One region of the Streptomyces seoulensis genome, then DNA from elsewhere that is predicted to be linked to it. Evidence: riboswitches for the same ligand, from Rfam matches in the RefSeq annotation. Region 1 holds a riboswitch; each other region holds the start of a gene.
What was found. A riboswitch is a leader RNA that binds a small molecule or an ion and turns the genes downstream of it on or off. The one in region 1 is predicted to bind cyclic di-AMP.
Positions count from the first base shown of each region.

Region 2: it holds a riboswitch for cyclic di-AMP, as region 1 does, so the genes downstream of both, HEK131_RS28235 (transglycosylase SLT domain-containing protein) here and HEK131_RS22555 (M23 family metallopeptidase) in region 1, are expected to answer to the same signal.
Region 3: it holds a riboswitch for cyclic di-AMP, as region 1 does, so the genes downstream of both, HEK131_RS01265 (M23 family metallopeptidase) here and HEK131_RS22555 (M23 family metallopeptidase) in region 1, are expected to answer to the same signal.

Region 1 covers NZ_AP025667.1:4,892,813-4,895,065, forward strand. The annotation lists gene HEK131_RS22550 (GntR family transcriptional regulator) at 1-511, opposite strand, end outside; gene HEK131_RS22555 (M23 family metallopeptidase) at 704-1,447, opposite strand; cyclic di-AMP (ydaO/yuaA leader) riboswitch at 1,460-1,614, opposite strand; gene HEK131_RS22560 (M16 family metallopeptidase) at 1,846-2,253, opposite strand, start outside.
Region 2 covers NZ_AP025667.1:6,137,993-6,140,245, forward strand. The annotation lists gene HEK131_RS28230 (polyprenyl synthetase family protein) at 1-545, opposite strand, end outside; cyclic di-AMP (ydaO/yuaA leader) riboswitch at 1,132-1,325, shown strand; gene HEK131_RS28235 (transglycosylase SLT domain-containing protein) at 1,331-1,810, shown strand; gene HEK131_RS28240 (HAD family hydrolase) at 1,887-2,253, opposite strand, start outside.
Region 3 covers NZ_AP025667.1:262,662-264,914, reverse strand. The annotation lists gene HEK131_RS01265 (M23 family metallopeptidase) at 1-889, opposite strand, end outside; cyclic di-AMP (ydaO/yuaA leader) riboswitch at 897-1,065, opposite strand; tRNA gene HEK131_RS01260 (tRNA-Met) at 1,369-1,442, opposite strand; gene HEK131_RS01255 (dihydrofolate reductase family protein) at 1,508-2,253, opposite strand, start outside.

The DNA.
Region 1 (2,253 bases):
CCCAGGACTCCGGCGGGCTGGCCGGGCCCTCCACGGTGTACATCCAGGCGATCTTGTGGCGGAGCCGGGTGAGCTCCGAGGTCAGCGGGTGGCTGCCACACGCCTGGGCGAGGGTCTCGTGGAACCAGCCGTCCAGTGCCCGCAGGTCGTCGCTGTTGCCGAGCCGCGCCCGCTCCTGGCCCAGCCTGACCAGGCCGCGCAGCACCTTCAGATGGGCCTCGGTGCGCCGCTGGGCGGCCCGCGCGGCACCGAGGGGCTCCAGCAGCAGGCGCATCTCCAGCAGGTCGGCGGCCTCCTGCTCGGTGGGCTCGGCCACGCAGGCGCCCGCGTGCCGCCGGGTCACGACGAAGCCCTCGGCCTCCAGCGTGCGCAGCGCCTCGCGGACGGGGACGCGGGAGACGCCGTAGCGGCGGGCGAGGACCTCTTCGGTGAGCCGGCTGCCGCGCTCGTGGACCCCGGCGACGATGTCGTCCCGGATCGCCGTGCACACCGAGTGCGCCGGAATGCGCATGACCCACCTCCGCCTTAATCCCCGTGAAACGCCGACGACAGCGCCCGTTCCGTGACTCTATTGCAATACGGCGGAATTTCCGATGGCGGACCGGAATCCATGGCTATTTTTTGGACAGCGGGCCGGTGGAAAGGACGCCGGGAACGACGAAAGCCCCGGCCTGGCGGGCCGGGGCTTTCGCAGGGCTCGGGGTCAGACGTCGACGCCGTGCTTGCGGAGGTAGGCGACGGGGTCGATGTCGGACCCGTAGTCGGGGCCGGTGCGGGCCTCGAAGTGCAGATGCGGGCCGGTGACGTTGCCGGTGGCGCCGGACAGGCCGATCTGCTGGCCGGGGACGACCCGCTGGCCCACGCTGACGCCGATGGACGACAGGTGGCCGTACTGGGTGTACATGCCGTCGGCCATCTTGATCACGATCTCGTTGCCGTACGCGCCGCCCCAGCCGGTGGAGACCGCGGTCCCGGCACCGGCCGCGTGGACCGTGGTGCCGCTGGCGGCGTGGAAGTCGATGCCGGTGTGCGAACCGGACGACCACAGGGAGCTGGACGACTGGTAGGCGGTGGAGACGTAGGAGCCGGTGATCGGCATGACGAAGGAGTTGAGAAGCTTGCGCGCGGCGTCGCGGGCGGCGCGCTCCTTGGCCTCGCGGGCCCGCTCGGCGGCGGCGCGCTCCGCGGCCTCCTCGGCGGCCTTGCGCTCGGCGGTCGCCTTCTGGGCGGTGGCCTGCGCGGCGATCTCGTCGGCGAGGGTGTCGCTGACGGTGATGACGGGGGTGAGGCCGGTGTTCTCGACGGAGTTGTCCGCGGCGAGTGCCGGGGAAGCCGCGAGGGTGCCGACGACACCGGTGGTGAGGGCCGCGACACCGGCCGCAGTTGCGGTGGTGCGCTTGACCCGGCCGGGCTTGCGGTGCTTCCCGGTGGCGCACATGAACGCCATGAGCTGGCTGGTCCTTTCCTTCCCTCTCGCCTACCGGGTTAGCTGACGGGTTCGGAGCAGGAAGGTCTCCTACGGCCGCCCTCGCTCACGCGCGGGCGTCCGATTCACCCCAGGGACTGCGGTGGGTCCCCGGCTCCCCCCTGCGGGGGACTCGGCGATGACTGTCCGGTGCCGCGGACGCGGCGCACTGCCTGACGAACAGCCCGGAAGAAGCTAAAGGGGACGGGAGCGGATCTTCAAACGGGTCCGGACTTTTGTAGCGCATCCCACACGCCAGAGGGGTAACCTCCGCCCCAATCCGGACATTTACCAACCGCTGTTCGATGTGTCTCCCGAACACACGTGTGGGCCCCGACGACTCATGCGCCATCAGGGCCCACGCGCGCGTGCCTGCTCCGCTACTCGGCGGAGACCACCTTGACCTCGCCGATGCCGAGCGCCTCGACCGGCTCCTTGATCTGGGCGGCGTCGCCGACCAGGACCGTGACCAGCCGGTCGGCCGGGAAGGCGTTGACCACGGCGGCCGTGGCCTCCACGGTGCCGGTGGCGGCCAGCGTGCGGTACAGCTCCGCCTGGAAGTCGTCCGGCAGATGCTGCTCGACCTGGTCGGCCAGCGTGCCGGCGACCGCGGCGGCCGTCTCGTACTTCAGCGGGGCCACGCCGACGAGGTTCTGCACGGCCACGTCCCGCTCGGCGTCGGTCAGGCCCTCGGCGGCCAGCGTGTGCAGCACCGTCCACAGGTCCGCGAGCGCCGGGCCGGTGTTCGGGGTGTCCACGGAACCGCTGATGGCGAGCATCGAGGCGCC
Region 2 (2,253 bases), 1.2 Mb from region 1:
GAGCCGGTCTTGCCGGAGAGGACGTCGAGGTAGTGCTCGACCGGGTCGCGGCCGTCCTGGGGACCCGCGGTCTCCAGTATCTGGCCGGTGACGAGGCGCTCGAAGGCGAGGGCCTGCACGCGGACGGCCTCGGGGCCGAGATCGGCGAGTATCTGCGTGGCACGGGCGAAGAGGAAGTCACCGGTGAGCACGGCGACGGAGTTGCCCCAGCGGGTGTTGGCGCTGTCCACGCCGCGCCGCACGGCCGCCTCGTCCATGACGTCGTCGTGGTAGAGCGTGGCCAGGTGGGTCAGCTCGACGACGACGGCCGAGGGCACGATGCGCGGGGCGTGCCGGTCGCCGAACTGGGCGGACAGCAGCACGAGCAGCGGACGGAACCGCTTGCCGCCGGCCCGCACCAGGTGCTGGGCGGACCCGGTGATGAAGGGGACCTCGCTCTTGGTGGCCTCTAGCAGGCCCGCCTCGACAGCCGTCAGTCCGGCCTGGACATCGGCTTCCAGTGCCTGGTCCCGCACGCTCAGCCCGAACGGCCCGACGACGGTCACGAGGTTCTCCTGTCTGCTGGTGTCTGCTGGCGACTTCACGGCTTGTCGATAGGTCGCTGCCATCAGTCAAGTCAGCGTATCCGGTCCTCTTTGGATCACCGATCGCACCCACCGGTCCAGCTCATGAGGTATCGGTTTTCGTCCGGCATGTGCCGGATGGGTGGACAAGAACCGATATGGGGGGAGTCGGTCGGACGGTCCGGCACTCGGGGAGTCACACCGAGCCAACGAACGGGAGCGTCCCAGAGGTTCCGCCCCAGGGGGACCGACACTCCCTAATACCCACAGACGGCTCAAATCCACATAATCCCCCATGTCTGATTTTGCGTATTTTGCGATTCCGTGAGTTGGCTCACGCGGACCGTCACCTCGCGCCTACCCGCGCAAACCCCCCTCTCACCCCCTTCTTACCGTGCCCGGTAAGGAAGTTGAGGATTGGCGACCGCAAAGGATCAAGTAGGCCAATTGGGACAGAGCAAGGTCAACTAGGTCTTTGGGTGAATCAAGTACTTGTTCCGGACATGTGCGGTCGCATACGTTCCCGCCCTGTCAGGCGAACGCCGAATCCTGCCGCGCCTGGCACACCCATTCACGAACTCATTCGTACGGCAGGAGCGGGGGACCCAGGTAAGCCGCCGGACCGGCCGACACATGTCGCGCCGGAACGGCTCGGGGTGAAGCCATTTCGTCCCCGGTGTCCGACGGGCACCGGGGACGACGCGGCCGGGCACCTCCCCGCCCGAACCCGACAGCTCACCTCGCAGGCGACGGAGAGGAACTTCGACATGTCTGCTGTTGCTCAGCCGCGCCGTGCCCGCACCAAGCGCATCGTCCGCACGCTCGCCGTCGCCGGTACCGGTGCCGCGATGTTCGCGCTCCCCCTCATCGGCGCCACCAGCGCCTCCGCCGCCCCGGCCGCCAAGACCGCCACCACCACGGTGTACCCGAACAACCTCGACGGCTGGATCCGCCAGTCCCTGGCGATCATGGCCGAGAAGGGCATCCCGGGCACCTACAACGGCATCCACCGCAACATCATGCGGGAGTCCTCGGGCAACCCGCTGGCCATCAACAACTGGGACATCAACGCCATCAACGGCACCCCGTCCAAGGGCCTGCTCCAGGTGATCGACCCCACGTTCAACACGTACCACGTGGCCGGCACCTCGCTCGACCCGTACAACCCGGTCGCCAACATCACCGCGGCCTGCAACTACGCCGCCCACCGCTACGGCTCGATCGACAACGTCAACGGCCCGTACTAGGCGGCCCGGCCCACCCGGCCAGATCCGCACCGCGCCCCCGTCACACGCCTCACGCGTGCGGCGGGGGCCGTCGCCGTCACAGGGCGAACAGGCGCTCCAGCACGACGGCCACCCCGTCGTCCTCGTTGGAGAGGGTGACCTCGTCGGCCACCGCCTTCAGCTCGGGATGGGCGTCGGCCATGGCGACGCCGTGGGCCGCCCACCGGAACATCGGGATGTCGTTCGGCATGTCGCCGAAGGCGACCGTGTCCGCGCGGCCCAGGCCCAGGTGCTCGGCGGCCAGCGCCAGACCGGTCGCCTTGGTGATCCCGCACGGCTGGAGCTCGACCGTGCCGGGACCCGACATGGTGACCGTGGCCAGCGAGCCGACGACCGAGCGGGCGGTGGCCGCCAGTTCGTCGTCGGACAGACCGTCGTGGCGCAGCAGCACCTTGCTGATCGGC
Region 3 (2,253 bases), 4.6 Mb from region 1:
CGCCGGTGGAGACCTTCTGACCGGTGCTGACGTTGATCGAGGACTGGTGGCAGAACCAGAGCTCGGTGCCGTCGTCGAGGGTGAGGATCGTGCGGTAGCCGTAGGCGCCGGCCCAGCCCGCCTCGGTGATCGTGCCGCTGTGCACGGCCTTGATCAGCGTGCCCGTGGGCGCGGCGAAGTCGAGACCGGTGTGGTAGCCGGAGGACCACAGCGCCCCGGCCTGCCCGAAGGTCGAGGTGATCGTGTACGAGGAGGTCGGCAGCGTGTACTGCTTGGCCAGCGTGGCCAGGCGTGCCGCCTCGGCCTTCTTCTCGGCGTCGGCCTCCGCCCGCTCCTTGGCGTCGGCGGCCTTCGCGGCGGCTTCCTTCGCGGCCTTGGCGGCGGCGTCGGCGGCCTGCTGGTCGGCCTTGGCGACGGCCGCGGCGGTAGCCCGGCTGTCGGCCTTGCTCTGCTGCCGCTCGGCCTGGGCCATGATCCGGCTGCGCAGCGCCTCGCCCGCGTCGGAGGCGGAGTCGTCACTGGCGGCGGTCGCCGTGGCCGTGGCGAGGGAGGCGGCGGGCGCGTCCGTGTGGTGCCCGTCGATCAGGGAGTCCACGGAGGGCAGGTCGGGCATGGCGATGGACACGGGCGGCTTGCCGGTGTTGGCGCTCGCCATGCCACCCGCGCCGACGGCGGCTATGACGCCGACGCCGAGGACGGTGGAGCTGCGGGCGAGTCCGCCGCCGCGCTGCTTGGCCACCCGGTGGCGGCCGCGTACGGGGGGCAGGGACTCCTCGGTGGGATTCCACTCCTCCCACGCGTCGCCTTCCGCGCGGGGGGCGCCGTAGGCGAAGGGCTCACTCGCGTCCGGCGCGAACGGGGCTTGTGGGGCAGGCCGGTTGGACGCCACGCGGGCGCACTCCTCTCCTCCTCCGCCTACCGGGTTAGCTGACGGGTTCGGAGCAGGAAGGTCTCCTACGCGCGTAAACCCGGCGTGCTCCGAGAGCGGTGCACGGCGGACTGGGCGCGATTCACCCCAAGTTGGTGGGTCCCCGGTTCCCTTGCGGGATTCGGCGTGTGCGCACGGCGCCGTCTCTGCTGACGGCTGTAACGACCGCACTGCGTTATCGAACGTTAATAGACACGCACACCGGATTCCAAGCCCGTTCGGCTTGATCGTTAACGTTCCCGACGGGGACGTACGCACCAGGAACGGCGCGAACGGGGCGAGTTGACCGCGCTTCAGGAGTCACAGCGGTTTTGATGGTGACTCAGAAGCGCTGCACTGAGCGGCCATTGCGTCACTTTGGGTAGTTCCCGTTGTGAAGGCTCCGGGAAAACACTCAGGGCCGGAATCCGTTTTACTGGATTCCGGCCCTGAGTCTTCAGTAGCGGGGACAGGATTTGAACCTGCGACCTCTGGGTTATGAGCCCAGCGAGCTACCGAGCTGCTCCACCCCGCGTCGTTGTGTCTCAAGCATACGTCATCCGCGGGGTGCCGCGCACACACCCCGCGGTGACGTGGGCCTCAGTGCGGAAGGTGAGCGTTCGGCCGCTGTGCGAGAGGGGCGTACTCGGGCACCGTCACCACCGTGACGCCTCCGCTGCCGAGCACTCCGGCGCCGTCGGCCGCGGTGACGAAGGTGTCCGGCTCGCGCCAGGCCGTGACCACCCGGCGCACCCCGGCCCGCAGGATCAGCTCGGCGCAGGGGGTGGGGCGGGAGGAGCGGTGCGCGCAGGGCTCCAGGCTGGAGTAGACGGTGGCGCCGGGCAGGCGCGGGTCGGCGGGGTCCAGCCCGGCGAGGGCGGCCTCCTCGGCGTGGACCACCGGGTCGCCGCCCTCGCGCGAGTGTCCGCGCGCCAGCTCGGTGCCGTCCGCCGCGACGACCACCGCGCCGACGCTGAAGGCGGTGTCCGAGGGCGGGCAGAGCGCGGCCAGCTCACAGGCGGTGCGCAGCCAGTGCCGGTCGGCGGCGGTGGGCAGCGGGCCGGCGCCGGGGGCGGTGGGCTCGTAGTGCATGAGGACGACGTCCTCGATCCGCCGGCTCCCGGTCAGCCGCAGCCGGCCCCCCTGGTACGCGCCGGGCCCGAACAGGCGGGGGGCTGCCGGGTCGCCGACGAAGAGCGGGGCGAGGACCAACTGGAGTTCGTCGGCGAGGCCCTGCTGCAGGAGCTGGGTGTGCACGGTGCCGCCCCCCTCGACCATCAGCCTCCGTACCCCGCGCACGTCGTGCAGATGCTCCAGCAGCGCCCGCCAGTCGAGCCCGGAGCCGA